DNA from 4 places in the Idiomarina sp. Sol25 genome. Region 3 is predicted to be linked to each of the others. Evidence: predicted binding sites of a transcription regulator. Region 3 holds the regulator's gene; each other region holds the start of a gene.
What was found. Region 3 encodes sigma-54, which starts transcription at its own class of promoters, with help from an activator protein. Its sites were predicted from a motif close to GTTGGCACGNNNNTNGNNT; they were not measured.

Region 1 (8,069 bases), on a different contig from region 3:
CAAAGAGCCTGTAGGTACCACCGGCTGAGCACGTTCTTCCGGTAACACGGGTGCGTAATATGGGTCATCCGGCATGGGTTTATGCGGCGTTTGCGCACAGCCAGCCAAAACCAATGCCGTTAAAGAAAAAAGTAAAAAACGCATAGACTCACCCGTTGTTATTTAATGACGACAACAATTAAAGCTGCTGATTAATGTAACTCAGCATCTGGTCCACAGATGAAATCACTTTAGAGTTCATCTCGTAACCACGCTGGCTCTCAATTAGGTTCACCAGCTCCTCGGTCACGTTCACGTTTGAGGTTTCCAGGGCGCCCTGAATGGTGTTACCCATTCCGTCAACGCCGGGAACCGCCTCTAAAGGTGCACCACTTACAGCGGTTTCTTTATAAAGGTTCTGCCCCATAGGCTGTAAGCCGGCCGGGTTAATAAAGTTCACCAGGTTAAGCTGCCCAACCACCACGTTATCGGCGTTGCCAGGCTGCGTGACAGTAACCTCGCCTTCTTGTGAAATACTGACCGACATAGCGTCGTCAGGTATTTGAATAGCCGGCTCAATAGTGTAGCCATTACCCGAGGTCACCATTTCGCCCTCTTCATTTAAAGAAAACTGACCATTGCGGGTATAAGAAATGTTTCCATCTGGCATCAACACCTGAAAGAAACCTTTGCCGTCAATCATCACATCCAACGAGTTGTCCGTTGTCTGAACATTGCCCTGGGTATGCGCTTTTTGCGTAGCAACCACTTTTGTACCGGCGCCAAGCATCAAACCATTAGGTAACTCGGTGTCCTGTGCCGACTGACCGCCCGGCTGGTTAATGTTCTGGTAAAGCAAGTCCTCAAACACTGCCCGGCTCTTTTTAAAGCCAATGGTGCTGGAGTTCGCCAGGTTGTTGGAAATGACTGAAATATCGCGCTGCTGCGCATCCAGTCCGGTTTTACTTATCCATAATGCTGGGTTCATGGTCTTTCTCCTGGGCTAAGCTTAGCTCATTCTCATCAGCGACTCGGAACGCTGGGCGTTCTCATCGGCCGTTTTCATTAATTTGACGTTCATTTCGTACTGACGCTGCAGAGCAATCATGTGCGTCATTTCTTCGACACTGTTCACGTTACTGCCTTCCAAAGCGCCAATTTGCAGCTTTACGTTGGCATCGGCTAAGGCTTGCTGGTCATCTTTTAACTTAAACAGGCCATCGTTACCTTTTTCCATATTGCCGTTCGGCGGATTAACTAATTTAATGCGGTCAATCACTTCCATCGCGTTTGCCGGAGCGCCCATCGGGCGTATTGAGATATTCCCGTTTGCTCCTATTGCCAGGTTGTCTATGGGCATGGGAACAAATATGGGGCCGTTATTGCCGAGCACCGTCTGGCCTGTTGAGTTTTTTAACAAGCCATCAGTGCCCACTTCGAGGCTCCCGTTGCGGGTATAACGTTCATTGCCAGTGCCATCGTCGACCGCAATCCAGCCCTGATCTTTAATGGCAACATCCATGTTCCGGCCGGTTGTTTGTATTGCTCCACTGGCAAAGTTTTGCCCGGGGCTTTCCGTCATAGAAAAGACCCGAGTTGGTAAACCTTCGCCAAAGGCTTGCATGGCGCGCGCCTGTTGCAAGTCGCCTTTAAACGCCGTGGTATTGGCGTTCGCTAAGTTGTTGGCACGAACAGCGACAGCGTTCATGTTTTCTTTCGCGCCGCTCATCGCTACCCATAGCATCTTGTCCATAGCTGACCTCCAGCCAAAATTTTGTCATCTGGGTTAAGCAATGCAGATTTCGTGCCAAAAACAAAAAAGACGCCCAAAGGCGTCTTTTTTTAGTCAGTAACCCGAAATTATTATCGAATCTGAAGAATGGTCTGATTAATGGTGTTATTCACTTCAAGTGAACGCGAGTTCGCCTGGAAATTACGCTGGGCTGAAATTAAATCAACCAACTCTTTGGTCAGGTTAACGTTTGAGTTTTCCAGCGCTGACGCTTCGATTCCACCAAAGGTTCCAGTATTAGCTTCGCCTGACAGCGGCGATCCAGAGTCAATACTTTCACGCCACTTAGTACCGCCAATTTGAGTCAGGCCTTGCTCGTTAGCAAAACGAACAATGGCCACCTGCCCCAGATACTGGACATCACCATTTGAATAAGTTGCAGCAATAAGACCATCTTTACCAATATCAACATTCGTTAAGCGACCGACCGTACTGCCGTCCTGGTCTAGGTTAGTTACCTCAAAATCTGAAGCAAACTGAGTTGGCGTTGTTGTGCCACTTAGATCTTGGAAGTTAAATTGAAGAGTCTGGTCTTCCGCACCATTATCTAAGTAAGGATTACCATCATAGTCATCACCAGACAAATCAATGGTGCCAGGATCAAAAGTCACTTGCCCGGAATCCAATTCAGGTTCTCCGTTACCTAAGAAGTCAAGTCGGATACCTTTAGCGCCTTTAACTGATGTTGTCGTCGCTTCATCAGCCGCGTCAGCCGCCTGCAAATCTATTTCCTTGCCGTCAAAAGTGGCATACACCTCCCACTGACTTTCCTCGGAATCTCTCTTCACGTAATACGTTGATAGTGTATGCGACTCACCCAGAGAGTCATAAACAGTTGCTGAGGTAGAACTGTGATACGTGCTGGGAGTTTCCGGGTCAAATGGGTTAGCTGTGCCATCAATTTCTGAACGACGGGAATCCACGTTAAACGCAGTAAATACGTTATCGGTACTTTGCGGTGCACCGGCTACATCAGGAATACGAATGGGCTGCGTAGTTGCCAGAGCGACTGAGGAGTTAACGCCGCTGTTACGATCGACCTGATACCCCTGCAAATAATTGCCTTGGTTATCCACAATAAACTTGTCGTCGTTAAGCTTGAAGGCGCCTGAACGCGTATAAGTCATGTCACGAGAGCCAAGATCATCAGTTGTAGCAAAGAAGCCATTACCGCTAATGGCCATATCCAGCGAGTTGTCAGTGAAGTCCAGAGTACCCTGGCTGAACTGCTGAGCGACTGACGATGTCAAAACACCATCACCCACTTTGGTATTGCCTGCATTAAAAATGCTGCTGGCATAAACGTCCGCAAATTCTGCCCGAGACTGTTTGAAGCCCGTTGTTTTAACGTTTGAAATATTATTCGCGGTCGTATCCAGATCTTTTTGCGATGCATTGATACCGCTAAGTGCAATATTAAATGACATAAGTCACCTCATCTGTTAACTAATTTCAGAGACATCAGACAGTTTGATGCCGCCTAATCCTTTAAGATTCAAAACCACACCGCGGTCACCGCCGGTGCTGACACTTTGCACGCGAGCGTGCATCTGTATGGGCAGTTCTTCAGTTTGACCACCCACACTGGCATTCACTGAGAATGAGTAGTTTCCGGCTGGAGCTTCCTCGCCGTTGGACATTTTCCCGTCCCACTCAAACTCTTTGGTACCCTGAGCCATATCACCCATATTAATGGTACGAACTACTGCACCAGTGCCATCTTTAATACTAATTTTCACGTTCTGAGCCGTTTGGGGCGTGGCTATCATACCGGTGACTCCAGCTCCTGATTCCAGATTAGCCTGATCAGTCGGAACCAGCACTTTACGCCCAACCATGGTTGAAGCCTGCAGGGCCTGGTTTGAGGTCATATCATTTGCGAACTGATCAAAACGGTCCGACAAGCCGCTGATGCCTTCTGCCATCGTAAAACTGGTCATTTGAGCAATCATTTGATCGTTCTCGACCGGTTTAGACGGGTCTTGCATATTCAGCTGTTCCGTTAGCAGCTTGAAAAAGTCTTCCTGCTCCAGCTTTCCCTGTTCATCCGGATCAGCATATTCAGCACCTTCGTCTTTCTTCCACTTCATGCTGTCGATGAGTGAGTTATTGCTTACGCCTTCCATTTGTTATCTCCTGCTTACCCTTGACCCAGACGCAATAAACGTTGTGTCATTGTTTTGGCAGTGTCCGCTACCTGCACGTTTGTCTGGTAGGAACGCGAAGCCGAAATCATGTTTGCCATTTCTTCCATGGTGTTGACGTTGGGACGGTAGATGTAACCGCTTTCGTCAGCCATGGGATGATTTGGCGCATACTCAATTTGCAGCGGGTCCTGGCTTTCCACGATACCCAGTACTTTGACACCCGCTTCCTGGCCTGCCTGAGTCTGATTCGTCAGACTATTACCACGATAGTCACCTTTAGCGTCGGCTAAAGCCGTTGCGAAAACCGGGTTTCTGGCCCGGTAGGTTTCATCAACACTGCTGCTGATTGAGTTAGCGTTTGCCAGGTTACTGGCCGTTGTATTCAGTCGTACTGACTGAGCACTCATAGCCGAACCCGACACATTAAAAATGTTAAACAGACTCATGACTTATTATCTCCCTTGTCCGCCCAGGGCTTTCTTCACACCGCTGATGCGGCCATCAAGAAAGTTCATGGTCATTTCATACTCCAACGCATTTTGTGCATACAAGTTTTGTTCCAACTGCACATCAACGGTGTTGCCGTCGCCGGTATCCGGTTGCGTAGGTACGCGGAACTTTTCAGTTCCCTGAGGTTGTATTTCAACGCTGAAATGCTTTTCGTGAGTACGCGCCATTTTGTGGTTTTCCATACCGCGCTGCGCTTGCTGTAAAGCTTGCTGGAAGTCCAGGCCTTTCGCTTTGTAGCCGGGGGTGTCGGCATTGGCGATGTTATTGGCAATAAGCTCCGCGCGCTGAGTACGTACACCCAACGTGTGTTGCTGTATTCCCATAAGTTTGTCCATGGAAAGTGCCATATTTTTGTCTCCACAGTGTTCGATAGTGAAGACAATGCAGGAAGTGTGCCAATTTAAGGAGGGATTATTGCTTTTTTAGGCGAACATTTCCTGCAGGAAACTATTTTCTTCGGTAAATTATGCCTGGCTGGCAGCGGATCATTTCAAAATCGTCAGTAAGTCCTGAAATTGATTCGGATGCACCGAGGAAAAGATAGCCACCGGGGTTAAGCGATTGCCGGAATTGGGCAATAATTTTCCGCTTTACTTCCGGGGCAAAGTAGATAAGGACATTTCGGCAAAAAATCACATCGAACTTGCCCAGCAAAGAATAGCTGTCCAGCAAGTTTAAGTGACGGAAATGAATAAACTGCTTAAGCTCGTCTTTTACTCTCATGGAGCCGGCTTTACTTTCGGCGTCCGTAAAAAACTTATTTCTACGCTCAGCCGATAAACCACGGGCAAGAGCCAGGCTATCATATTCACCAATTGCGCATTGCTCGAGCACCTTATTAGAAATGTCGGTTGCCGTGACTTTTATGCCAGCTCTTAGGCCTCCCGGGTTTTTCGCCTTATACTCTAAGTACGTCATGGCAATAGAATAAGGTTCTTGCCCGGAGGAACAGGCTGCAGACCAAATTTTTAAAGGCCCGGTGTGATTTTTATATTCAGGAAGAATACGGTCGTTCAGAATTTCAAACGGGTAAGTATCGCGAAACCATAAGGTTTCGTTGGTTGTCATGGCATCAATAACCGCTGCCCGCAACGCGCGCTCACTTAACTTCATTGAGCGTTTTACAAGCTCCGCCAGCGAATCGACATTAAACCGGCCCATTAAAGGGCTCAGCCGACTCTTCACCAGATACAGTTTACTTTCACCCAATACGATGCCGCATTGATGTTCAAGGAACTGACGAAATTCCTGATATTCCGATAAACTTAATTCGCGATCTATCACGTTATATAAACAACTTCCGTTTCAGTTTCATTCGTTTCGTAACCTGACGTTTACGTCAGGTCTAACATCGCACCTGATGCAGTGGCACCAGGCTACGCAATAACTTCTGTATTCAGCCATTTTTGTACGGCGGTCGCCAGCTCATCCGGATGAAATTTTGCAATAAAATCATCCGCGCCGACTTTCTTAACCATAGCCTGATTAAACACACCACTCAATGATGTATGTAAAATAACATGAATATCGCGTAAATTCGGGTCTGCTTTTAGCTCAGCGGTCAGAGTGTAACCGTCCATAATCGGCATTTCCACGTCCGACACCAAAACAGGCACATGAGGGTGAACCGAGCCCCCCACTTCCTTAGCTTTGTCTTTTAAGTAGTCTAATGCTTCTTTACCGTTCTTTTTGACTTCGAGCGTAATACCCAAAGACTGCAATGCACGTTTTATTTGGTTACGGGCAACCGAGGAGTCATCCGTTATTAAAATGGTCAAATCTTCTTTTTTCACATTAATGGCTGCATTAGCAACTTCTTCGCTGACGTCCGTATTCGCAGGCATAATATCTGCCAGAATGCGTTCTACATCGATAATTTCAACCAACTCGTCATCAATCTTTGTCACTGCCGTCAGGTAGGCGTCTCTGCCAGTACCTTTAGGCGGTGGCATGACACTTTCCCAGTTAATGTTGATAATGCGATCAACGCCTTCAACCAAAAAGCCCTGAATGGTTCGGTTATATTCAGATATAATGACAAAACGGTTCTGAATATCGGTTAGCGCCCGCCCCCCTGTCGCCATACTCAAATCTATAATAGATATTGCCTGTCCGCGAATATGCGCAATACCGCGAACAAGCGGGTTTCGGTTAGGCATTGCAGTCAGCCTGGGGCATGGCAATACTTCGCGTACTTTAAATACGTTAATGCCAAAGCGCTGTTTACCGTTTAAATGGAATAGCAAAAGCTCCAACCGGTTTTGCCCTACCATTTGCGTACGTTGATTGACTGAATCGAGAATGCTAGCCATTATTCACTCCTGTTATGTGGCAGGCTACTTCTACTTCGGCACGGTATTTGCTTACATCTATATTAACCATACTGAAACCATCGAACTGCCGAACTTTTGACGTTATACCGTTTTTTTCGGCACTCGACCAGATAACCTTAACGGATAACATCAGGAATTTTTATGATAGTACGTAAATCGCTGCTGATCAGTTCGATTTTTTTTATAGTTTGTAGCTTTAATTCCGTTAATGCAGAAACCAAAGTCTCGGAAGACAGCCTGCGCTTTAATTACAAAGCGCTACAGGAGCTGGCTCATAATTATGTAGAACAGCGGGTTTCTGCGCCGGATAACGGTCGTGTGGAGGTGGTTGCCAATAACCTCGACCCGCGAATGGCTCCCAAAATTTGTGCGCAGCAACCAAAAGTCGGTCTGGCAACTAATGCTAACCTCGACAGCTATACCACCATTGAAATTGAATGCGTCGGTAAAGCCAACTGGCGCACCTATGTGCCCGTACGAATTTATCGTTATAAAAATGTAGTTACCGCGGCCTCACCTATGGCGCCAGGTCAAATGATAAGCGAAAGTGATTTAGTTTTTTCTGAAGTTGACCTAAATCGGGTTCGCTCAAACGTATTTACTGACATGACAGCTTTAGTGGGAGCCCGCATTAAAAAGCGCATTACTGCAGGTCAGGCAATAAGTGCCAGCGATACATGTCTTGTATGTGAAGGGCAAAGCGTTACAATAGTTGCCCAAGATAAAACGTTGCGAATTACTGCAGCAGGAAAAGCTCTGGCTGATGGTCTCAAAGGTGAGTCGGTTGTTGTTGAAAACGCACGGTCGAACAAATCAATACAAGCGGTTGTCACAGGACTAAACGAAGTGACTGTCAATTTATAATGTTTTATAAAATTGCCGAAATTTTTATTTAAGTTTTTGCAGGCTTGGTCGATAAGTAACCGAGAAATATTATCTAGCGAGGCTAAAAACCATGTCAATTAACATTAACAATGCCGGGCTGAAAAATGCCAACATTGATAGCAAGTCCAGTAACCGTCAAGTACAGAGCGATGCTCCGGCGAAGCCTGCTTCGGTTTCGCAAAAAGGTGGTGACGCTGTTTCGTTAACCAGCGAAGCGCAACAACTGAGTGGCTTACAGGAAAAAGCAATGAACAGCAGCGGCATTGACCAAGCCAAAGTTGATAAAATTAAAGCCGATATTGAAAGCGGCTCGTACAAAATTAACGTTGAACAACTGGCCAATAAACTGGCTCAGTTTGAGTCTGACCTGTTCAGTAACGGCAGCAACGAATAATGACCGTGTTGGCGCCTGTTAACGATATA
Region 2 (8,069 bases), on a different contig from region 3:
TATCGCCTAGCTCGCGATAACGCTTCATTAATACGTCAATGGATTCCGGATCAGGGTTTAACCCGCGTCCGCGCAAATATTCCGGGTTGTACAGTTTACTTACTGAACGTTCACCTAAGTCACAGGAGAAGGTCACAATGCGGTGCCCCGGACCTTTTCGTAAAGCCGCAGCCAATGCGCCAGCAACGTTCAGAGCCGAGCTACTCCCCAGAACAATACCATCTTCGTCTCTGATATAACGTGACAGGGTCACTAAATCTTGATCGGGCAAATTGACCGCGTGATCAATGCGTGCCTGGCGGAAATTATCGACTAACCGCATAATGCCGATGCCCTCGGTCATAGAGCCGCCATTCGACACATACTCACCACTGCGTAAAAACTCATAAATACCGGAACCATTCGGATCAACCACCCAAACATCCAGCCCCGGATTCTGTTCTTTTAAGAAACGTGAGTTACCGCCAATGGTGCCGCCGGTTCCGGCCACAGACACTAAAACGTCTATTTTTCCTTCGGTTTGCTCCCATATTTCGGGGCCGGTATGAAGGTAATGCGCACGAGCATTACTGGTGTTTTCAAACTGGTTAGCCCACCAGCAATCATCGCGTTCTTCCGCTAAACGCCGAGCGGTATGGTAAAAGTGGTTTTCATTTTTAAAGGGAACCGGGTCAACCGACATTAGCTCACCACCATGCAAGCGGATCATGCGCTCTTTTTCCGGCGTCTGGTCATTGGGCATAACCGCTAACATACGCAAGCCATAAGACTTTGCCACCACAGCCAGACCAATACCGGTGTTACCCGCAGTACCTTCAACCACCGTCATACCCGGCTTTAATTCGCCGCGTTCCATAGCGTCATCAATCAGTTGCTTAGCCGCGCGATCCTTAATGGAGCCGCCCGGATTCTGGAACTCGCATTTAATAAAAATATCGCATCCGGTTAAATCAGACAGCGACGGTATACGAAGTAAATCCGTCTGCCCGATAAGATCGCTCTGCCGCGCGCCAACTCTCATGCCACTGCACCTTTTATCATTCGCTACTGTAGGTAAATAGTATCTCCCCTGTACTCTTTTGGTTCAATAGCACTTTTGGTGCAATGCACAAAAGGAGCGCACGTTTTTTGTGCAGAAAAATCACGAGAGCATTATTTATCCATAAATATCAGAAATTTAAGTTATGGCACGCTTCATGAATTAAAAGGGTTGCTTAACACTATTTTAATAAGGAAAGCACCATGAAAATGCTCGTTGCGTTAATCAAACCCTTCAAGCTGGAGGATGTGAAGCAAGCGCTGTTTGAAATTGGCTGCAAAGGCCTGACAGTGTCTGAAGTTCGTGGAGTAGGACGGCAAAAGGGGCATACCGAGCTGTACCGGGGCGCCGAATATCAAGTGGACTTCCTGCCCAAAATGAAAATTGAACTGGCTGTACCCGACGAAACCGTCGAACGTGCCCTGGAAGTGGTCATTGCCGCTGCTCATACCGGCAATATCGGCGACGGAAAAATATTCGTTATGCCGCTGGAGCAATGCGTTCGCATACGCACCGGCGAAACCGACCAAGACGCCCTTTAAGGAGCCCATCATGGAAGCACAAAACTTACAACAACTCACTTTCGCGGTAGACACCTTTTACTTACTCATATCCGGGGCGCTGGTTATGTGGATGGCAGCCGGATTCTCCATGCTGGAAGCGGGATTGGTCAGAAGTAAAAACACCACCGAAATTCTGACCAAAAATATCGCGCTTTACGCCATTGCCTGTATTACCTATCTGGTTATCGGTTACTCCGTGATGTACCCCAATCCTTCAACCTCAGCTTACGCGGCTGACGCCAATTTCTTTTTCCAGATGGTGTTCGTTGCCACCGCTATGTCCATTGTTTCTGGTGCCGTTGCAGAGCGTATGAAACTCATGAGCTTTCTACTGTTCTGCGTTGTGCTCAGCGCCGTTATTTATCCAGTGCAGGGCTTATGGACCTGGGGCGGTGGAATGCTGACTGAATGGGGCTTTGTCGACTTTGCTGGTTCCAGTATTGTGCATTTAACCGGTGCATCAGCGGCGCTTGCCGCGGTTCTTTTACTGGGTCCGCGCTCCGGTAAATATCTGAGTGACGGCAGTATCAACGCGTTACCCGGCTCTAATATGCCACTGGCTGCACTGGGTACCTTTATTCTCTGGTTTGGCTGGTTTGGTTTTAACGGCGGTTCGCAGTTAGCGCTAAGCACCGTTGACGACGCCAATGCCATAGCCCGCGCCATGGTAAACACGAACACCTCGGCCGCAGCTGGTACTATCGCCACTCTGCTGTTTACTAAGTTGCTGTGGAAAAAAGCCGATTTAACCATGATTTTGAACGGTGCCTTAGCCGGACTGGTAGCCATTACTGCGCAACCGGTCACTCCGGAGCCCTGGCTTGCCGGCGTTATCGGCTTTATTGCGGGGCTTATTGTCGTGCTCTCCATTATTGGGCTGGATAAACTCCACATTGACGATCCGGTCGGTGCTATTTCGGTACACGGTGTGGTCGGTATTTTCGGCACTCTTGTGGTTCCGCTCAGCGATGACGGTGCCAGCTTTCTTATTCAGTTAGCCGGTGTCGGTACCATTTTCTGCTGGGTGTTTTTCAGTAGTCTTATTGTCTGGGCTATACTGAAGCTAATACTGGGCATTCGTGTGACTAAAGAGCAGGAGTATATCGGTTTAGATCAAGTCGATTGCGGCGTCGAAGCCTACCCTGAGTTTACGTCGAAAAAAGACGGGTAAAAGGCTCTTTATTGCCAGTTTCGCCCATTCTTGATAACGTTTTTAACTATCATTTTCCGGAATGGGCGAACAAATATGTCGACATCACGAGAGTATGTTGAAGAGCTTTTAGCGAAAGCAGATATCCGCATTAACGGTGACAGGGCCTGGGATATGCAGGTTCACGATGAAACCGTATTTGATCAGGCACTGTCGCGCGGTAACCTTGGCTTGGGTGAATCCTATATGGCTCGTTTGTGGGACGCCGAATCACTTGACCAATTTTTCTTCAAATTACTGCGCTCCGGCATTCAGGATGAAGTTAACCCCGCCCGCCTTATTTTCCATTCTTTAAAAAGCCGAGTTTTCAATTTACAAAGTAAATCCAAGGCCTGGGAGGTTGGTCAGCATCATTACGACATGGGCAACGACCTTTATCAGTCGATGCTCGATGAGCGCATGGTGTACACCTGTGGTTACTGGGAAAAAGCCAAAGACGTTGATGAAGCACAACGACACAAACTTGAACTGTGCTGCAAAAAGCTGGGACTGAAGCCTGGCATGCGTGTTCTTGATATTGGTTGTGGGTGGGGCAGCTTCATGCAGTATGCCGCTGAAAACTATGGTGTCGAGTGTGTTGGTGTCACTATCTCTAAAGAGCAGGTCGCCCTTGGCAAGGAGCGCTGCAAAGGCCTTCCGGTAGAATTCCGACTACAAGACTACCGCGAGCTGGACGAGCAGTTCGACCGCGTTATCAGCTTAGGCATGTTCGAGCATGTTGGTCAGAAAAACTACGACGACTATATGGATGTCGCTCTGCGCTGCACCAAAGAAGACGGCCTGTTCCTGCTGCACACTATTGGTAAAAATGTCAGTGATACCGCAGCCGACCCATGGATCAGCAAGTACATTTTCCCGAATGGCGAAATTCCGTCTATTTCACAAATAGGAACGGCACTGGAAGAAAAGTTTGTCTGTGAAGACCTGCACAACTTTGGTGCCGATTACGATAAAACCTTAATGGCCTGGTTTGAAAACTTCGATAAAGCCTGGCCGTCTATTAAGTCACAGTTTGATGACGAGTTTTATCGTATGTGGAAATACTATTTGCTGTCCTGCGCAGGTGCGTTCCGTGCACGCGACATTCAATTGTGGCAATGGGTGTTATCTCCTAAGGGCAGGGTTGGAGGATATTTACGGCCTCAACTTTAAGAGGCCGTATTAACCCGGCCGCTAAAATTCTGTCATAAAGATATTCCAGAAGACCAAAAACAGGGCTGCAATCAGCGGCCCTAAAACAAAGCCGGTAATACCAAACAACGACATACCACCTAAAGTAGAAAACAGCACCAGATAATCCGGTAACTTCGTATCACGCCCGACCAGAATTGGGCGCAGTACGTTGTCGGCCAGGCCAATCACTATTGCGCCGTAGGCAACGAGTATGGTGGCGGCTATCCAGCTGCCTGTCGCGTATAAATAAATAGATACCGGTAACCATACCAAACTGGCACCAACCGCCGGAATTAACGACAAGAAGGCCATAACCACACCCCATAGCAGGGCGCCCGGAATACCCAGCAAGGCGAAAATTATGCCCCCCAGTGCCCCCTGAACTATGGCAACAACAATGTTTCCTTTCACTGTCGCCCGGGTCACACCGGCAAACTTACTAAAAAGCATGCGCTCGCGCTCATCGCCCAGAGGCAAGGCTTTTACCATCAGATTAATTAAAGACTGCCCGTCTCTTAGCAGAAAAAAGGTTAGATAAATCATCAACCCCAGACTGATAAGAAAAGAAAACGTATTTTGGCCAAAGGCTAAGGCCTCTTCGGCTAAGAATTTACTGCCACTGGCTGCGCCCGAAGATATTTTTTCCCGCACGTCGCTGGCTTTAATATCAAACTGAGAAAGCAAGTCACTAATAATCGGAAAGGCTTTTTGAACGTCATCAAAGAGCTTACCGGGGTTAATCTTACCTTCGTCCAGCCTCTGGTAAAAACTCACCCCCTCCTGGACAAAGGAATATGAAATACCCAAGGCAGGGATCACCACGATAACCAATGCAATCAGCAAAGTTACAAGAGCTGCCCTATTGGGTTTGTTTCCAAGTTTCTTTTTCAGTTTTTGTTGTAGTGGATAAAAAATAACAGCTACCACACAAGCCCAAAAAATGGCGCCCCAAAACGGTATAAGTATACAAGCGAAGGCGATACTGACTATAACCATTGTCAGTAAAAATGCCCGCCTTTCTAAAGATTCCCGCATAGCTCGTTCCTTGATGTTAATGATTCTCGGCTCAAATACTTGACAGAAGTTAAGATTGATAACAACCTCAAGATAGTTAACTGCCTAATTTATCACAACCGATAAGAATAAATGCGTAAATTGAAAGACCCAAACAGCTTTACTAGCTGGCTCAAAGAAAGTGTCGTCAACTTCACCGAGATGAACGCCGAAAAGCAGGTGTTCACGGGCTTCGTGTTGGCGATATTGATTGCGGCTATTATCAGGGTCATTGAGATAACGGGCGGGCTTCCGAGCCTTTACGAGCACCTACTTTACTTTCCCTTAATTTTTGCCGGTTTACTGCTGGGATCACGCATTGGCGCTTTGGCTGGTTTCATGTGTGGCCTATTACTCAGCCCCTTTTCTTTTTCCGAGTCGTTGATAAGCGGCAACGAAATTGTTGGCGGCTGGATGCTCCGTATGGTCGCCTATACTCTTGTGGCCACTATGGCGGGAATGGTTGCCAAGGTCATAAAAGAATTAAGCGGCGCTGAGCAAACGGCCAAATTTAAATATCAGGGAACCGACCTTCCCAATATCAACGAGCTACTAAAACAGTTAGAAAGCATTGGCCATAGAAAGGGCAGCTCACCCAATGACCTGGTCGATATTTTCAACTTCCGTTTGCAGAATATGGATAAAATTCAGCAGCAAATCGGAACCGAAAAAGCCAACGAGCTGGTTAAACAAATGGCAGTTCAACTGAAAAAGCTCCTTGGAGACCAGGTTCACGTTGGTCAGACATCAAGAAATGAGCTGGTTGGGGTTCGTTCTGAGGCTGAAGGGAACTCGAAAGAGCTGCAACAAAAAATCGAAAGCTTTTTGGAAAAACCTATCGTCATTGACGGCGTTTCTTATCAGATGGACAGCACCGCTGGTGTCCTTCGGGTAAAAAAAGAGCAACTTAAAGAAGACCACCAGAAAGTTTTCGACGAAGCTCAGTCACATGCGTTCAACGCTTTTCAAAAGAAACAACAGTTTTCCTTTCTGGAGCAAAATGAGGCTATTGACCAAATTGAAGAAGTCACGTTTTCGCGCCAGTTTAGTGAGGCAATGAAAAATAACGATATTCAACTTTACTATCAGCCTCGCCTGAATACCAACTCAGGCTACTTTTCCGTGCTGGAAGTTTCAGCCAAATGGGTGCACCCCAAGCGCGGCAGTATGAGTTTAGAAGAGTTTAAGCCAATGATAGAAGAGGCTTCTTTAACTCAGCAATTTACGTCATGGATTATTCAACGCACCTTTAAAGACCTGCGGGTATGGCAAAAACAAAAAGTCACGATACGCGTTGCTATTAACGTGACCATTAATGATATTGTTGATCCGCTTGTACTCAATGTTTTAGCGCACGAACTTCAGGAAACCAAATTTCCGGCACAGAATATCAATATAGAAGTCAGTGAGCGGGCCTTAATGTCACTTTCCGACAAATCGAAACGCTACCTGGAGCGTCTGCGCAGCATTGGCTGTAATATTATTGCGTCGCATTTTGGAGAAGGCCGCTCCACTATACAGTCACTTTTTGTGTTACCTGTAGACGCCGTAAAACTGTCTGAGGAGTTAGTGCAAAAAGCCACCTCCCATAGCGATCAAAAAAGAGAGCTTGCCTCTATGGTCAAAATGGCAAGATCCCGTGGCTTAACAACCATCGCTACGGGCATCAATAATCGCGCAAAGCTGCTACTGTTAAAGCAAATAGGGTGTGAAGAGTTACAAGGCTCTATTCTCAGTAAGTCATTGAAGAAGTCAGAAATACCCTGGGCACGGATACGATAATGAGAAATGAAAGAGAGTTAACACTGCATCGAGCGTCGCGTAAACGCTTTTTCAAACGGCCGGAAGTAATTCTGGCGCTCAGCTATATTATTGCTGCTATCATCTGGGAACTGGGCACTAACGCCTTAATTCCTAAGCTACCGGTTGAAGCAGGTACGAAAACCATCTTAATTCAATGGGAGCCATGGGTATTTGTCACATTATCCGTCGTTTTCCTGTTTTTCTTTATTCGACGGATTTGGTTTTTAAGGTTTAAAAAGTCTCGGGAATTATTGCACAGCTACCTTGGCAACAGTCCGACCGTGCACTACGAGGTTAAGGCTATTGATTCAGGTTTCTGCGTCGACTGGGTAAGCACAAACTGCGAACGTATTCTTGGGTACTCAACAGAAGAGGTAATGGCACCAGGCTGGTGGCTCAACAACATTCACCCAAACGACGTGAGAACCGTGAAGAAAACGGCTTTACGAGGCTTTGAAGAGGAGCAGTTTGTTTATGAATATCGTTTTCGTCACCAGCAGGGACATTACATTTGGGTGAGGGACGAAGTACGTCGTAGTAGCCAGAGACCTCTGCGTTTTCAGGGCTCTTGGACAAATATTTCTACCGACTATTATGATACCCCCAGCATTCATTCTGGGAAGAACTCGGAGCTCGAAGTGTTGTCAGGCATCGCACTACTGGATGAGCACCGCCGAATAATAGCTATTGATACGCCATTTACTGAAGTTTCCGGCTTAAACGAATCTGGGTGTCTGAATTCAAAACTTGAGGAACTACTGGCAGCAACGGAAATTGATGAAACTAACGAAGACTTCCCCTGCAACCAGAGTATTCTGACTGTCGGTCGTAATACGGATAACCAACGTTACTCCGCTATTTTAACTGTTCGTGAAGCCCCGGCGAGTTTTCCCGGGAGAGCTGCCTACATTGCAACCCTAAACGATGTCACACGGATGAAATTGCAACAGCGGCAGTTGCAAAAATTGGCCTTTTTTAATGAGTTAACCGGCTTACCTAACAGCAACTCGCTGGCGCTGGATTTAACCCGGTTAATAGATGAATTACCCAGCGACAGGTTGACTGCCGTCATTGTGATGAATGTTAATCATTTTCATCAGGTCAATGACCGGTATGGCCATCATATTGGCGATAAAATTTTACAACGCCTGGCGCTTAGGTTAAAAGAAGCGATTCCCCTCGGTACCAAGCTTTATAATCTTGGTGGTGATGAATTTGCCGTCGTTTT
Region 3 (8,069 bases):
TGTTCAACTGCAAAGGCCGCGTTATTGTCACCGGCATGGGGAAATCCGGCCATATTGGTGGAAAAATAGCAGCCACACTTGCCTCTACTGGCACACCAGCATTTTTCGTACATCCGGGCGAAGCCAGCCATGGAGACTTAGGCATGGTTGCGGCTCAAGATGTGGTCATTGCGATATCGAACAGTGGCGAAACAGCCGAAGTGCTGAACATTATTCCGGTCATTAAGCGTCTGGGCGTCCCCTTAATTTCAATGACGGGCAAACCGGGCTCCACTCTTGCCCGGCTGGCTGACACTCATGTCTGCATAGCGGTTGAACAGGAAGCCTGCCCGCTGGGATTGGCGCCTACAGCTTCTACCACAGCAACGCTGGTTATGGGCGATGCGATGGCGGTTGCCCTGCTCAACGCCCGCGGTTTTACTGCCGACGACTTTGCATTGTCGCATCCCGGCGGCTCGCTGGGTAAACGCCTGCTATTAAGGTTGCATGATGTGATGCACACTGGCGAGCGTGTTCCGACTATACCGGCCGACGCTATTATTAGTGATGCCTTACTGGAAATATCGCGTAAAGGGCTGGGCATGACCGCGATAGTTGATGAAAACCAGCGCCTTGCCGGCATTTTTACAGACGGTGACTTACGTCGCATTCTGGATAACCGAATCGATGTTCATAAGACTCCGATAGCAGAAGTTATGACCCGCTCCTGTATTACTGCGAACGAGGATATGCTGGCCGCTGAGGCATTAAAACTCATGCAGGACCGAAAAATAAATGGGCTCATTATTACTAACGAAGATGGGCAGCCTTGTGGCGCAATGAACATGCATGATTTACTGCAGGCAGGAGTGCTCTAATGGAATGTATTAACACCTGGTATGGCGACATTGAAAAAAGCCTGTTTAAACGCTTTTCCGAGATAAAGCTGCTAGTGCTGGACGTGGACGGAGTGTTCTCCGACGGCCGCATTTATTTAGGTAACGATGGTGAGGAACTGAAAGCGTTTCACACCCGGGATGGCTTTGGCATGAAAGCACTGAAAAAATCAGGAGTCGAAACAGCGGTCATTACCGGGCGGACCTCACGCATTGTTGAACATCGCATGGAGCACTTAGATGTTGGCTTTATTTATCAGGGACAGAACGATAAAACAGCCGCTTTCGATGAGCTACTGACAAAGTTAGGCCTTAGCGCAGCGCAAGTGGCTTATGTTGGCGACGACACTCCCGATTTAGCTTTAATTAAAGCTGCGGGTCTGGGTATTGCAGTCCAGGACGCTCACGCATCGGTGCAACAGCAGGCCGATTATATTTCACGTTGTCATGGCGGACATGGTGCCGTGCGCGAAATCTGTGATTTAATCATGCTCAGTCAAGGACAACTGCACCTGGCGGCAGGAGCCAGTGTGTGAGTCAACGCGTTACTGTCATTCTCATTTTATTATTCGGTGCCGGACTATTGCTTGTCTGGCGCCCTTTTAGCGATGACGCTGACGGTAGCAACGCGGCTACAACACGTGCGATGCAGCCCGACTTTACCGCTTTTGGTCTGGAAACGCGTATTTTCGAAAGTGACGGTTTACTGGCTCACAAGATCAAATCTGAGAAGATGTCTCACTATAACCAAATTGGTCTGACCGAACTTAAACACCCGGTTTACACGGTATTTTCTGAGCAAGGCGAAGAGCTTTGGGAGGTCAGTGCCGAGCAAGGGACTTTCTACGACGACCAAACCCTGATTTTGGAGCACGATGTTGAAATCCTTGCTTTAGAGCCGGATACTCGCATCAAACAAGTGTTAACCGAGTACCTGATTATTGATTTGAAAAGTGAGTCAATGAGCACTGAACATCCGGTAAGCATTCACGGACCCCGACTATTAATTCGGGGTAACGGCATGACTGCGGACCTGAAAGCTGAACGAATGGAGCTAAAAAGACATGTTAAAACGATTTTCCAGCCTGCTGAGTAAACTCATCCTGGTTGCCTTAATACCGTCAGCGGTTATGGCTCAGGGTAAGTCTGACTTTAGTCAGCCAATGGAAGTAGAGTCGAGTAAAGAAGAGCTTGATATTAAAAATAATCGTCTGGTTTTGACGGATAACGTTATTATTCGCCAGGGCAGCCTATTAATTCGCGCAGACAGATTAGAAGCGTCCGCCAGCGAGAGCGCCAAACAAGCAGATATTTTTATTGCAGAAGGTACTCCTGCGACTTACAGCCAGACGCTGGAAGATGGTAATGAAATTAACGCAGAAGCGAAAAAAATAACCTACTTTCAGTCGGAACAACGACTGGAGCTGAAAGGCGACGCACGCATATCTCAAGGCAGCAGTAGCTCCAGCGGCAGTTTAATTACCTATGATTTGGATAAGCAAACGGTAACGGCAAGCAGCTCAGGCGAAGAAGACAGCCGTGTTATCACTATTTTCACGCCAAAACCAAAAACTGACACCGACGAAAAAAATAACGAGAACCCTTAATATGGCAACTTTACGAGTCAAACATTTAGCCAAAAGCTACAAAAGCCGACAAGTCGTCAAAGACGTCAGTCTGGAAGTCAGTCAAGGACAGATTATTGGTTTGCTGGGCCCCAACGGCGCAGGCAAAACCACAACCTTCTATATGATTGTCGGTTTGGTTAATAGCGATAAAGGCCAAATTTTACTGGACGACAATGACCTTACCTTGCTGCCAATGCATGAGCGGGCACGCAGAGGTATTGGCTATTTGCCGCAGGAGGCTTCCATTTTTCGGAAGTTAACCGTGCGCGATAATCTGATGGCTATTCTGGAAACTCGTAAAGAACTATCAACCAACGAACGTGAAGAGCAACTTGATGCTTTGCTCGAAGAGTTTCATATTGGGCACATAGCAAACAGTCAGGGCATGAGCCTGTCAGGTGGTGAACGCCGTCGGGTCGAAATTGCCCGTGCCCTGGCAGCGGAACCTACGTTTATTTTGCTGGATGAGCCTTTTGCCGGGGTGGATCCCATTTCGGTTATTGATATTAAAAAGATTGTTGAACATTTGAAACAACGTGGTATTGGTGTACTGATTACTGACCACAATGTTCGCGAAACATTGTCTGTTTGTGAACACGCTTATATTGTCAGTCATGGCGAGCTTATTGCCAGCGGCGATGCAGAAAGTATATTATCGAATCAACAGGTTAGAGACGTTTACCTCGGTGAGCAGTTCACCCTATAACGTGATACCGGGACAGTCATTATGAAGCAAAGTCTGCAGCTAAAAATTGGTCAGCAGCTGACCATGACGCCACAACTCCAACAGGCTATCCGCCTGCTGCAGCTTTCCTCGCTCGATCTTCAGTCAGAAATTCAGGATGCGTTAGACAGTAATCCATTGCTGGAGGTTGAAGGTGAAACTAGTAACGACGCCGACCAGTCTGAAACCCGCAACATTGAGGAAAGGGACGACAGTCAGCGGGAAACATCCGACGTTATAAAAACTCAGGAGATGCCTGACGAACTGCCGGTCGACAGCAGTTGGGACGACACCTACTCCAGTCATACCCCTGCCAACGGCGCAGCCTCTTCGGGGAAATCCTTTGACGGCGATTTTGAAGTCTACCAGGGCTCTACCAGCGAATCTCTGCAGGATCACCTACTCTGGCAGATGCAACTTTCTCATTTCTCAGAAGAAGACACCGCCATAGCGGAAGCCATTATCGAGGCCATAGACGACAACGGCTACCTAATGGTCGATGTTGATGAAATTATTGAAGCCGTGCGTCTGCCCGAAGTAGAAGCAGAAGAAGTTTGCATGGTGCTAAAGCGTATTCAGCATTTTGATCCAATTGGTGTCGGCGCTCGCAGTGTCAGTGAGTGCCTTGCCATTCAATTGCGGCAACTGAGCGACGACACTGAATACAAGCAGGTTGCTTTATGCTTAGTGACTGAACATATGGACTTACTCGGCAGTCGCGATTTTCGCACTATTCAGCGTAAACTGAAGTTATCGGAAGACGATTTACGCCAGACTATGCGATTAATTCAACAATTGCATCCGCATCCGGGCGAGCAAGTTGCACAGCAACCTGTTGAATATGTTATTCCTGACGTGGCCGTTACTAAAAAAAATGGTCGCTGGATGGTCGAATTAAACCCCGACAGCGTACCTAAATTAAAAGTGAACGAAGAATACGCCGCCTTAAGTAAAGCGGCAAAGTCAGTAGCCGACAGCCAGTACATAAAGAACCATACGCAAGAAGCTCGCTGGTTCATAAAAAGCCTGGAGAGCAGGAATGATACGCTGCTGAAGGTGGCTAATTGCATAGTACAGCGCCAGCAAGGCTTTTTTGAGCATGGTGAAGAGGCTATGAAGCCTATGGTACTGAACGATGTTGCTGAAACTGTCGATATGCATGAAAGTACGATTTCACGCGTAACGACACAAAAATACTTACACTGCCCAAGTGGTGTATTTGAGTTGAAATATTTTTTCTCAAGCCATGTCAGTACAGAGGGCGGTGGTGAGTGTTCAAGCACGGCAATACGTGCTTTAATTAAGAAGATGGTCGCTGCTGAAAATCGCAGTAAACCATTAAGCGACAGTAAGATTGCTGAACTGATAGCCGAACAGGGTATCCAAGTAGCAAGAAGGACAATTGCGAAGTATCGGGAATCGTTGAACATTCCATCATCGAGCCAACGCAAAAGTCTTTTATAACTTTGTTAACTGCAGAAGGAAGACGTTATGCAAATTAATTTGACCGGTCATCACATCGATATTACCGAAGCTCTGCGTGACTACGTGGACACAAAATTTGCCAAGCTGGAAAGACATTTTGACCATATAACGAATGTTCACGTCATCCTAAACGTTGAAAAAACGATTCAAAAAGCGGAAGCTACGCTGCACGTGAATGGCGGTGAGCTTTTCGCCGATTCAAAGCACGAAGATATGTACGCGGCCATCGACGGTTTAATTAATAAACTGGACCGTCAGGTGATTAAACACAAAGAGAAAATGAAACAACATTAATCCATGCAACTGAGTGAATTGTTAAGCGCCGACTGCACCAAGTGTGCAGTCGAGGGCGCAAGTAAAAAAAGACTACTTGAAACCATTAGTCAAATCGTAGCCCCTAAGCTGTCTGGCATTACCCGTCATGACATTTTTGAGAGCCTCTTAAACCGTGAACGTTTAGGCAGTACGGGAATTGGCTTAGGTATCGCAATTCCTCATGGCCGTTTACCTAATGCAAATCATCCGGTGGCGGTATTATTGACCCTAGACGAACCTATCGAGTTCGATTCTATTGACAACCAGCCTGTCGATATTATCTTCGCGCTTCTGGTGCCGGAGTCAGAGCACGAGAACCATTTACAAACATTGGCCACTGTGGCCAGAAGAATGAATGACAAAGACTGCACCCGCGCACTGCGCCATGCAGATTCTGACAAAGCGTTATATCAATTATTTGTGGGCGAAGGTGAACAGTCGCCATGCAACTGATCATTGTTAGTGGTCGTTCCGGATCAGGTAAGACAATTGCTCTGCGCGTACTGGAAGACTTAGGCTTTTATTGCGTTGATAATTTACCCATAAGCCTGTTGCCAACGCTGGTGCATGCAGTCATCGAGCAATATCAAAAAATAGCCATCAGCATTGATGTCCGCAATTTACCAGAGCATTCTGAAGAATCACTGGATTCTCTGAGCTTTTTGCCCAAAGGCGTTGAACCGGAAATTCTGTTTATTGACTCTGACGACAATACCTTACTAAAGCGTTTTGGCGAGACTCGTCGCCTGCATCCGTTATCGCAAAAAGAACTGCCTCTGCTTGAAGCGCTTCAGGCCGAACATAAAATGCTTGAACCCATTATGGAGAGAGCAACCTGGCGCCTCGACAGCAGCGATTTATCTCTGCACCAATTAAGTGAACAGGTCACTGAGCGGGTGCTGGGACGAGCGGATAAAAAGCTGATTATAGTGTTTCAGTCTTTTGGTTTTAAGTACGGTTTGCCCAAAGACGCTGACTTTGTCTTTGATGCGCGTATTTTACCCAATCCGCACTGGCAACCTGAGCTTAAGCTGCTTACCGGCCTGGATACCGACGTGCAGATTTTCTTTCGCCAAGAGCCCTTGGTGACTAAGTTTATTTATCAGCTGGAAAACTTTCTAGATACCTGGCTGCCGCACTTTCAGCGCAGCAACCGCAGCTACCTGACCATAGCTACCGGCTGTACCGGCGGTCAACACCGCTCAGTTTATATTTCTCAGCAGCTAGCCGAGCGCTTTGAACAAAAAACTGTCAAGGTTCAGGTCAGACACCGGGAACTAAAAATCCATGGATAAAATTTGCAGAAAGTTAATTATTCGCAATAAACTAGGCTTGCACGCACGCGCGGCAACAAAATTAGCGCAATTAACGCAGGAATTCGAGTCGGACATTACGGTTACTCAAGGTGAGCAATGCGTTAACGCTGCCAGCGTTATGTGCCTGATGCTACTGGCCAGTCAACAGGGAAAAACTGTTGAAGTCTGTGCCGAAGGGAAAGACGCACAAGCGGCACTGGATGCCGTTAGCGCTTTGTTTGAAGATCGCTTCGAGGAAGACGAATAAGCATGATTGCTGAGCTTTCCGACAAAGAATATGCCATGCAGCGCATTCAGGAGGTTAACTCCGCGCTGTCTGATGGTATGTTCGTTGCTGCCCGCCGTATGCTGCATAATATGCCGGCATGCGATGTGGCATTGCTGTTGGAATCCTCGCCGCCCAAAAGTCGTTCCATTGTCTGGAAACTGGTTGACGTAGATGAACACGGCGAAATTCTTGAGGAACTGAACGAAGAGGTTCAGAAAGACATTATCCGTCAAATGGCACCGGAGAACCTTGCTGCTGCCACCGAAGGCATGGACACCGATGACCTTGCCTACGTCTTGCGTGGCTTACCAGAGCCAGTCTATCAGCAAGTTCTGAAGTCCATGGACGAAAGCGACCGGGAACGTGCGGAAACCGCGCTTTCATACGCCGAAGACAGCGCCGGTGGTATCATGAATACCGATACCATTACCTTGCGCTCGGACGTCACTATCGATGTCGTGCTGCGTTATTTGCGTCTTAAAGGTGAACTCCCCGAAGCCACCGATAAACTCTACGTTGTGGATCGTCATGAAAAGCTCATTGGCGAAATTACCTTAACCCAGTTGTTAACTATTGACCCTAGCCATCGCATTGACGAAATTATGTCGGCGGATATAACCACCATCCCAGTGACTATGGATGAAACCGAGGTTGCGAAATTGTTCGAACGTCATGACTGGGTATCTGCGCCGGTCGTCGACAATGAACAGCAGTTGGTTGGTCGTATAACCATCGATGACGTGGTCGATATTATCCGCGAAGACGCCCAACATTCCATGTTGAGTATGGCCGGTCTGGAAGATGACGAAGATACCTTCGCTCCGGTATTAAAAAGTACTCGCCGCCGTACCGTATGGTTGGCGGTAAACCTGGTTACTGCCTTACTTGCCGCTATGGTCAGTTCATTATTTGAAGACATACTGGCACAAATGGCTGTACTGGCTATTTTAAATACCATTGTACCCAGTATGGGCGGCATAGCCGGTAGTCAGACCCTGACACTGGTCATACGAGGTATGGCGCTGGGCCACATCGGCTCAAGTAATTCGCGATGGCTTATTGGTAAAGAGTTGGCCATTGGCTTTCTGAACGGGGCTATCTGGTCAGTGTTAATCGCTGCAGTCGTTGCGCTGTGGATGCAGAGCTGGTTAGTCGGCGGCATTATTGCCTTTGCGATGATGATGAACCTGGTCGCAGCTGCCCTTGCCGGCGCTACCGTGCCCCTTATTTTGAAACGGTTTAACATCGATCCAGCACTGGCAGGCGGAGTTATTCTGACGACCGTTACTGACGTCGTGGGTATTTTCGCCTTCCTTGGCTCAGCAACTTTGTTACTGTCTTAATTCCCTGTCTTTTTAATTGCCGGCAATACTCATTTGCTCTAATAACACCGAGCCGGTATGCAGTGCGTGGCGTTCATCGGTGTCATTACCTATGGCAACAATGTTCGCCAGCATG
Region 4 (8,069 bases), on a different contig from region 3:
GTTGTCTTTATCTTCTGCCATGCTCAATTTCCTGTATTACCGTCCACCGACGGTTACTATAGCTTGATAGCCGCTTTAGATATACCGTTTCAGACATAGAAATCGACTTGCCCGTCAGCAAGCACACGGCCTTCTTCTAAAGCGATTTCGCCTTCAACAGCCCAGTCTTCCGCGTCATGAGCTCCTCCAGCCTGGCCGCCAGCGGTGCGCCCGCCTTCTTTGCTTTGTTCTCCAACCTGGGTATCAGCTAAATTGATGCCTTGCTGTTCCAGCATTTCGCGTAATCGCGGCATGGTCGTCTCTAACGCATCTCGAGCCTGTTGTGTTTGAGCCTGAAACTGCACAGACGCCTGCTCACCGCTCATGTTGACGCGAATGTGAACACTACCAAGTTCCGGCGGATCCAGACGAATATCCGCACGCTGGATATTCCTGCTCATCATAATATTGATACGCTCCTGCAGTTTTTGCGACGCTTCAGTTTGCTGCAAATCTAATGGTCGTTGTAGTGCCTGCAACGTATTCGCCTGACTGGATTCATTCGCAGCTACAGTTCCCTGCGCGGTTGACACCATTTGCCCCTGAATTGCCCGAGCCGCACTGGCATCGGCCAAAGCATCGGTGTTATTCCGGAATACTTGTCCTTGCTGAACCGCATCGGCTACTTTTGTTTCTGCTTCAACAGCTGCATTCACAGAAACACCTTTAGCCGTTTGCTTACCCTCATCGCTTTTCACACCCATATCGCCAAAACTGGTTTTTTCTTTACCAGCTTTTGAGTCCGTGGCTGTAATAACGGATTCCGATGACTTAACAGGCTCTGCAACCTTACCTTGTTCTACCGATTTTTCGCTCAGCCCCGTACGACCTTTTAATAATTGTCTCACTTCAGCCAGTAACTGCTCAGCTTTAGCCGACTGCTCCTGAGTCAAAGCCTGAGGCTTATCAGCGCCGCCATTTTGGCTGGCTAAAATCTTGCGCAATTCGGCGGTGAACTGCTGCAGTTTCTTCTGCTCAGCTAAACTCAACTCACTGCTTTCGCCTTTCGCTTGTTGCGCAGAAACCTGCTGCTCCAGTTGCTTAAGCAAATTTGTTAATTCTTCAGCACTTTGCGGCTTGCCTGTGCTTTTATCCGGAGATACAGACAATTGAGCCAATACACGCTCTGCGGCCTCATTCAAAGCCTGAGTTAACGCTTTTTCATTACCCACTAACAACTTATCAGCGTCGGCTTTTGGTATAAGGGGTTCAAGCAAATTAACAATGAACTTACCGGCATCCTCAACCGCACTTTCAGCACCTTCGCCCTGCTCTGCGGCCTGTATCAGTTGTTGAAGCTTTGCCTGTAATGCCTGTTTATCACTATCGGTCATGCCGGCCAGAAGCTCGTCGGCAAATTTCTGCCGTTCGGCATCCGTCATAACGGCATCACCCTCACTTTTACTAGCCGAATCCAGCTTAGCCATTAGGGCTTCCAGCATTTCCGCCAGTTGCTCATCGGTCATTTTTAGCTCGCCATCGCCCGCAGCAACATCCATCTCGTCACTCACGACAATTTCGCCTTCAGAGCTTACCCCAGCACTTTCCTGCTTCATTTGCTGCAACAGCTCCCATAAGTTTCGGGTTACCGGCTCACCGACATTTTTCTGCTCGATGTCTTTGCCTTCTACCCCACCTCCGCCGTCGTTACCGGCTTTCTGGTAAGCTTCAATTTTAGCGGCCAGTTGTTGCAGCTCTTTATCGCCACTATTTTGCTGTAGCATCAGCCGCGAGAACTCACCGCTATCGCCATCGGCGCTCTTCAATGATAGGTCATTACCTTTACCAACTCGTGCAAACTTGTCGGCAGATTCGGTTAAATTAAGCAGCTGTTGCATAGTTTTATTCCTGAATTAAGTGCTTATTGACGCCTTGCTTAATAATACTTCGCAATGCGCTTGCGCTATTTTCAATAGCTGAGCAAACAATATCTAGTCAGTATCCAAGCAAATTTCGTTCCAACTATTTTCTGGCGCGAATAAAACGCTGACTGCTAAAATCGTCCAGGTTATTTTGTTCTTTTCTGGCTTCGGCTATTTGCTCACGCTTGCGCTTTTCTTTTATTAAAAAGTCTATCGATTCACGCTTGCGACGCTGCGCCAGCCAACGATCTTTACGTTGTTGTAACACCTGCTGCAACTTAATAATGTCGTGATGCAACTGTTCAACACCTTCGTCTAATTTTCCGACAAAGGCGTGATACTGCCCTACCTGCATTGAGGCAATTCCGCTTTGCCCGCGATGCTGCAGCTGGTTTAAATAGTCGAGTCGATATTTTGACATGCCGTCCAGACGCATCTGCTGTTCCTGAACCTGTTGCTGCACCTGAGAGAAGTCCTGAGCGGCTTTATCTTCGCGCCTTTGTTCCAGCTCCCGCAACATTTCCAACTGTGCCAACTCAGCCATAAATTACATGCCCGCTGACTGTTTTTGGTTCGGATTAACTAACTGATTAAGCAATAACAAACTTTCATCATAATTCACTACGTCACGCATTTTCTGCTGTAAAAACTGACTCACTCGCGGTTGCATTGCAATAGCCTGATCAATTGCCGGATCACTTCCGCGAGTGTATGCGCCAATGGAAATCAGGTCACGATTGCGGCGGTAGCTTGAGTACCATTGTCTGACTTTTATCGCCTGTTGCATATGCTCTTCTGAAACAACCTGTGGCATAACCCGGCTGATAGACGCTTCAATATCTATTGCCGGATAATGACCGCTGTCGGCCAGTTCCCGGTTCAGTACAATGTGCCCGTCCAGTATCGCTCTTGCCGAGTCAGCAATTGGATCCTGCAAGTCATCGCCTTCGGTCAGAACCGTATAGAATGCGGTAACAGAACCCTGACCGTCGCCGCCATTACCAGCCCTTTCAACCAATGCCGGCAACTTTGCGAAAACAGAAGGCGGATAACCTTTGGTTGCAGGTGGCTCGCCAACAGCCAGTGCTATCTCTCGCTGCGCCATGGCGTAACGAGTCAATGAATCCATTAACAGCAGCACATTCAGTCCCTGGTCACGAAAGTACTCAGCAACCTGAGAAGCCGTTTCACAACCGCGTAAACGAATAAGAGGGGACTGGTCGGCAGGCGCAGCGATAACCACCGCTTTCTCACGACCTTCCTCACCGAGAATTTCTTCTATAAACTCTTTTACTTCCCGGCCACGTTCGCCTATCAGGCCAACCACAATCACGTCCGCCGTGGTACCGCGAGTCATCATGCCCAACAGCACACTTTTCCCCACGCCACTGCCGGCGAACAGCCCCATTCGCTGCCCCTGCCCGACGGTTAAACAGGCATTAATAGCCGTTACGCCAACATCCAGCGGCTGCTTCACCTGACGTCGATTCAATGGGTTCATGGGCTTGCTGCGGTAAGTTTTCCCGTCAGAAAAAATGGGACCTTTATCATCAAGGGGGTCGCCGCGGGCATCAATAACGCGCCCCAGCAGCTCCATACCCAGCGGCAGTTGATTCTTGCGATTAAGTGGTCGTACTCTGGCCCCGGGAATAACGCCATGAGCATCTTCGGTGGGCATTAAGTAACTGATGTTGCCTTCAAACCCCACCACTTCGGCTTCAATGTCCCCACTGTCGGCCTCAACCGCCACACTTGAACCCACCGGTGCACGGCAGCCAACAGCTTCAAACATTAAACCAACGACGCGGGTGAGATACCCCGACACGGCCACTGATGGCTTTTGGATACGCTCACGTTTCTTGCGTAGTTGTTTCACTAACTGCTCAGAAGCGCTCATGGGTTTTAACCTTTTAATTTGGAGAACACATCTTCCATACGGCTGGTCAGGGTGTAATCTATGGTGGAGCTCTCTGTGGTAACCCGACAACCGCCGCGTTCCAGTAAATCGTCTTTATTTAGCAGCCAGCCTTTTTCCTTCAGCTCGTCTTCGCTGAACGTGCTTTGCAAAATCGCTAAGTCTTCTTCATTCAGGTGAATAATGACCCGCTGATCTGTGACCGGTAAAACCGCGATAGCTTCGCGCACGGCTTTGACAATGAGTTCTTCTGAATTAGCTGCAACATCGAGACAAATAACCCGGGCCAGCTCAGTGACCATATCAATCAGCTCGTCCTGAACCGCTTCGGTGATACGTTCATTGGGGTGAGATAAACTCTGCAGCAAAACATCTAGCTGTTGCTGTTGCTCCTGCATAGCCTCTTTTCCGGCTTCTATACCCTGCTGTTCCCCCGCTTCAAAACCGTCTTTTTTTCCTGCCTCGTAGCCTTCATCATAGCCTTTCTTAAGGCCTTCATTACGGCCTTCGTCAAAACCTTCTTTGTGGCCTTCTTCGCGTGCCGCCTGACGAATTTCTTCCAATTGCTCTGCAGTCAGAGGCTTAAGCTCTTCTTCCTGCTCGTCGTCCGCTTCCGGCGGTTCATATTGCCAGCGCCGGGGTTTGTTTAACGCATTTACCTCAGAGCCCTGCTTGAACTCTTCCGACGTCATGTCAGGTAAATCCCAAAGCTGGGTCGCGTCTTTATCATCCGTCATTGTGCGTTAAACCTTTATAAGAATTCATCACCGCCACCGCCGCCAAGCATAATTTCACCTGCGTCAGCTAAACGGCGCGCTGCTGCCAGAATATCTTTCTGAGCGGCTTCTACATCACTAATACGAATCGGTCCCATGGCTTCAAGGTCATCACGCAGCATATCGCCGGCACGTTTCGACATGTTCTTGAATATTTTCTCCTGAACCGCTTCGTCTGCACCTTTCATCGCTTTTTGCAACGTTTCACCTTCAACTTCACGCAGCAAGGCCTGAACACCACGGTCGTCGACTTCCACCAGGTTTTCGAACACAAACATCAAGTCCTGGATACTCTGACTCATCTCTTCGTCCTGCTCGCGAATAGAGTCCATCAACTGACCTTCTATGTTGGTATCCAAATAGTTCATGATATTGGCTGCCGCTTTCAGGCCGCCCATCTTCGCCGCCTGAGCACCAGCCTGACCAGCAAATTGTTTTTCCATAATTTCGTTCAGCTCCTGCAAGGCTGCAGGCTGGACTTCTTCTAAGTTGGCTATTCGCATCATTAGCTCCAGACGGACTTTGTCCGGGAACTGCGCCATAATTTCGGCACTTTGCTCGGGATCAAGGTAAGAAAGAACAATGGTCTGAATCTGCGGGTGTTCGTTGCGAATAATAGTGGCTACCTGTTTAGAGTCCATCCACTTAAGTGAATCAAGACCTTTCGAGCCACCGCCCATAACGATTTGCTCAATCAGGTTACCTGCTTTGTCTTCACCCAAAGCAGAAGTCAGTGCCTTACGCACGAACTCTTCACTCTTGAAGCCAATATTGGTGAACTTCTGAATATCTTCGAGAAACAACTGATGCACAGCGTTTACTTTTTCCTGATTAAAGTCTTCCAGGCTCGACATAGCCATACCAACTTTCTGCACCTGCTTAGGTTCCAGGTGTTTCAGAATCTGAGCCGCATCTTCTTCCGATAAGCTCAACAGCAAAATTGCGGCTTTCTCAACGCCTTCAAGGGTATCGACCTCAAAACCGACATTGCCACCTTCAGTTCTTATATCTTGATCAGCCATCTTCGTTTAACCACGCTTTAACCACTTGTGAGGACAGTTCTGGTTCGTTGGCAACCAACGCGCGAACAGCTTTCAGCAAGTCTTCATCTTTGTGCAAGTCCGGTAATTGCAGGCTACCGTCAGCCCCAAACCCAACTGCACTCTCATCAAACTGAGAGGATAACAGATCAATGGTTTCATCGCCCATCGATTCCTCATCGGAAAACGCATCAGCATCGTCCTCAACACCCGACTCCGGATTCATCAGTTTCTTCAGCATTGGACGAACCACCGCCAGCAGTAATACGATAATAACCAGTGCTCCCATCACCAGACGGAAAGCTCGCCAGAACCATGGCTCTTCCCACACAGGCGTCTCGCCAGCACCTAAGTCAGGCAACTGCGCGAACGGCACTGATACAACTTCAATGCTGTCACCACGATTAATATCAAAGCCTAACCCACCTTGCAGCAAACGGCGAATATTTGCGATTTCTTCCACGCTACGCGATTGCGTTTCACCTTCGCCCGCTTCGTTGGTTATTGCTTCATGGTTCACCGCAACAGAAACACTCAAGCGCTTAATAGTGCCGGTTTGGCTTCGTGTATAAGTGACTGAATTATCAAGCTCATAATTACGGGTTGCTTCACGATGAGTACTGCCCGTAGCACCGCCGCCGGCATTTCCCGCTCCGGCTTCTTCAGGAATGTCTGAATCCAGTGGAGGTTGATTTGTTAACGCGCCCGGAATACCGCCAATTGCACTACCCATCGAGCGGTTTTCAACCGTCATTTCGCTGCGAATGGCTGGCATATCAGGATTAAACTGTCGTTGGGTTTCTTCACGTTGAGTAAAGTCCATGGTCACATCAACCTGTGCCGTATAATTGTCATAACCCAGCACAGGAATCAAAATACTATCGATTTTTTCGAGATATTCTTGTTCGCGTTTTTGTTCAATTTGATACTCACGCGAGCTTTTCGCCGCCAACGCGCTTTGTGAACCAGAGTTGAGCAAGCGTCCGGCCTGGTCAGTTACGGTTACATTCTCGGTATTCAGACCGGTAACGGACGACGCGACCATATCCACAATTGACGCAACTTCTTCTTCACTGAGCGAGCTTCCGCCACGAACATTCAGCATGACCGAGGCTTTAGGTTGCTTTTCGCGACGAGCAAAGACATTTTCTTTGGGTACCGCAAGTAACACTCTGGCAGCAGAGACTTTTCTGATTTCTTCAATAGCGCGCGCTAATTGAACTTCACGAGAATGAAGCAGGCGCTCACGCTCCAGTCGCTGACTAACGCCAAAGCCTGGTTCACTCATTAATATTTCTGAACCGTTGTTGGTCGAATTACCGTAATCAACACCCGCACGGGTTAGCTGCAGTTTAATTGACTCGTAATCTTCTTCCGGAACCGAAACCGTATTGCCGTCCACCTGGTATTCAATACCGTTTGCATCCATGTAGTCGAGGGTGCTGATCAATTCCTGAGTTTCTAACTTACCCAAAGGCCGGTAGGTTGGCTCCTGAGCCCACAACATTATAAAAACTGCAATGGCCACACAAATAGCCAAAGCCAAGACCACAATCACCTGACGCAGCATGTCAAAGTTGCTTAACATCGTCATGATGCTGGTCTTCTCACTGCCGTCATCGTTACCTGAACTGTTGTTATCAGGTAAGTCAGTATCTTGTACCATTAGATCCGTTGATTCAGCCACGACTTATATCTCCAGTGATGCAGCGGTTAAACCGGCATTGACATTATTTCTTTGTACGCATCAACGACTTTGTTGCGCACCTGAACCGTTGCCTCAAACGCTATGCTCGACTTTTGACTGGCAATCATGGTTTGCTCCAGCGTGACATTTGGGTCACCGAGTTCCATGCGGGTTTTTAAATCACCTGAGGTTTGCTGCAGTTCGTTAACATTATCCATTGCGTTTTTCAGCATATTGGAAAAATCAGCCTGAGAGGTATTGCCTTGCAGGGCGTTCACATTCGTAGGCTGATCACGCTGGGAAGCCTGCGTGGCCATAGACTGTAACTGTTGATAAAGTGCGTTTGCTTCCACTTTCATAATTAACCCCGTCAAAAATTCATCACTGACTTTATTTAAGGTTAGTTATGCAAACAGAGTGCCAACTTTTGATCGCGGCGGTGAGGTACAAAGAAAAGCCCTGAGAAACAGGGCTAATGGTAATGGACAAGGTATTTCAAGACCGTATTATGAGCCGGTCAGAGTCAGCCCCTGTTCCCGAATTTTCGCAAGCTTGTAGCGCAACGTGCGAGGACTAATCCCAAGCTCATCGGCAACAGGTTGGCGTTTCCCCTGATGCCGTTGCAGCGCCTCTTTGATAATTTGGTATTCCTGATGGAAAAGTGACTCATCGAGGTTTTCCGACTTATCGTCAGGCGTCTCCACCTGCTCCGGAAACACACTAACGGTTTCCACCGCGTCATTTAGTTCC

Region 1: flgB (flagellar basal body rod protein FlgB) is a predicted target of sigma-54. The motif match lies at 4,810-4,828, and genes of this name have one in related genera.
Region 2: Q5L94_RS05445 (P-II family nitrogen regulator) is a predicted target of sigma-54. The motif match lies at 1,184-1,202, and genes of this name have one in related genera.
Region 4: Q5L94_RS09660 (flagellar hook-length control protein FliK) is a predicted target of sigma-54. The motif match lies at 1,947-1,965, and genes of this name have one in related genera.

The regions. Positions count from the first base shown of each region.
Region 1 covers NZ_JAUPEW010000008.1:18,783-26,851, reverse strand. The annotation lists gene flgH (flagellar basal body L-ring protein FlgH) at 1-144, opposite strand, end outside; gene flgG (flagellar basal-body rod protein FlgG) at 179-967, opposite strand; gene Q5L94_RS11130 (flagellar basal body rod protein FlgF) at 989-1,732, opposite strand; gene flgE (flagellar hook protein FlgE) at 1,843-3,198, opposite strand; gene flgD (flagellar hook assembly protein FlgD) at 3,214-3,897, opposite strand; gene flgC (flagellar basal body rod protein FlgC) at 3,912-4,364, opposite strand; gene flgB (flagellar basal body rod protein FlgB) at 4,371-4,775, opposite strand; gene Q5L94_RS11105 (protein-glutamate O-methyltransferase) at 4,876-5,712, opposite strand; gene Q5L94_RS11100 (chemotaxis protein CheV) at 5,805-6,740, opposite strand; gene flgA (flagellar basal body P-ring formation chaperone FlgA) at 6,903-7,625, shown strand; gene flgM (flagellar biosynthesis anti-sigma factor FlgM) at 7,717-8,040, shown strand; gene flgN (flagellar export chaperone FlgN) at 8,040-8,069, shown strand, end outside.
Region 2 covers NZ_JAUPEW010000002.1:273,901-281,969, forward strand. The annotation lists gene Q5L94_RS05440 (cysteine synthase A) at 1-1,021, opposite strand, end outside; gene Q5L94_RS05445 (P-II family nitrogen regulator) at 1,243-1,581, shown strand; gene Q5L94_RS05450 (ammonium transporter) at 1,592-2,773, shown strand; gene cfa (cyclopropane fatty acyl phospholipid synthase) at 2,849-3,964, shown strand; gene Q5L94_RS05460 (AI-2E family transporter) at 3,986-5,020, opposite strand; gene Q5L94_RS05465 (EAL domain-containing protein) at 5,132-6,820, shown strand; gene Q5L94_RS05470 (EAL domain-containing protein) at 6,820-8,069, shown strand, end outside.
Region 3 covers NZ_JAUPEW010000004.1:42,287-50,355, reverse strand. The annotation lists gene Q5L94_RS07535 (KpsF/GutQ family sugar-phosphate isomerase) at 1-857, shown strand, start outside; gene kdsC (3-deoxy-manno-octulosonate-8-phosphatase KdsC) at 857-1,411, shown strand; gene lptC (LPS export ABC transporter periplasmic protein LptC) at 1,408-1,971, shown strand; gene lptA (lipopolysaccharide transport periplasmic protein LptA) at 1,940-2,482, shown strand; gene lptB (LPS export ABC transporter ATP-binding protein) at 2,484-3,209, shown strand; gene Q5L94_RS07510 (RNA polymerase factor sigma-54) at 3,231-4,691, shown strand; gene hpf (ribosome hibernation promoting factor) at 4,719-5,006, shown strand; gene ptsN (PTS IIA-like nitrogen regulatory protein PtsN) at 5,010-5,480, shown strand; gene rapZ (RNase adapter RapZ) at 5,471-6,322, shown strand; gene Q5L94_RS07490 (HPr family phosphocarrier protein) at 6,315-6,590, shown strand; gene mgtE (magnesium transporter) at 6,593-7,954, shown strand; gene pmbA (metalloprotease PmbA) at 7,967-8,069, opposite strand, start outside.
Region 4 covers NZ_JAUPEW010000006.1:13,725-21,793, forward strand. The annotation lists gene fliL (flagellar basal body-associated protein FliL) at 1-21, opposite strand, end outside; gene Q5L94_RS09660 (flagellar hook-length control protein FliK) at 90-1,877, opposite strand; gene fliJ (flagellar export protein FliJ) at 2,002-2,445, opposite strand; gene fliI (flagellar protein export ATPase FliI) at 2,449-3,798, opposite strand; gene fliH (flagellar assembly protein FliH) at 3,804-4,553, opposite strand; gene fliG (flagellar motor switch protein FliG) at 4,568-5,614, opposite strand; gene fliF (flagellar basal-body MS-ring/collar protein FliF) at 5,607-7,298, opposite strand; gene fliE (flagellar hook-basal body complex protein FliE) at 7,346-7,678, opposite strand; gene Q5L94_RS09695 (sigma-54 dependent transcriptional regulator) at 7,826-8,069, opposite strand, start outside.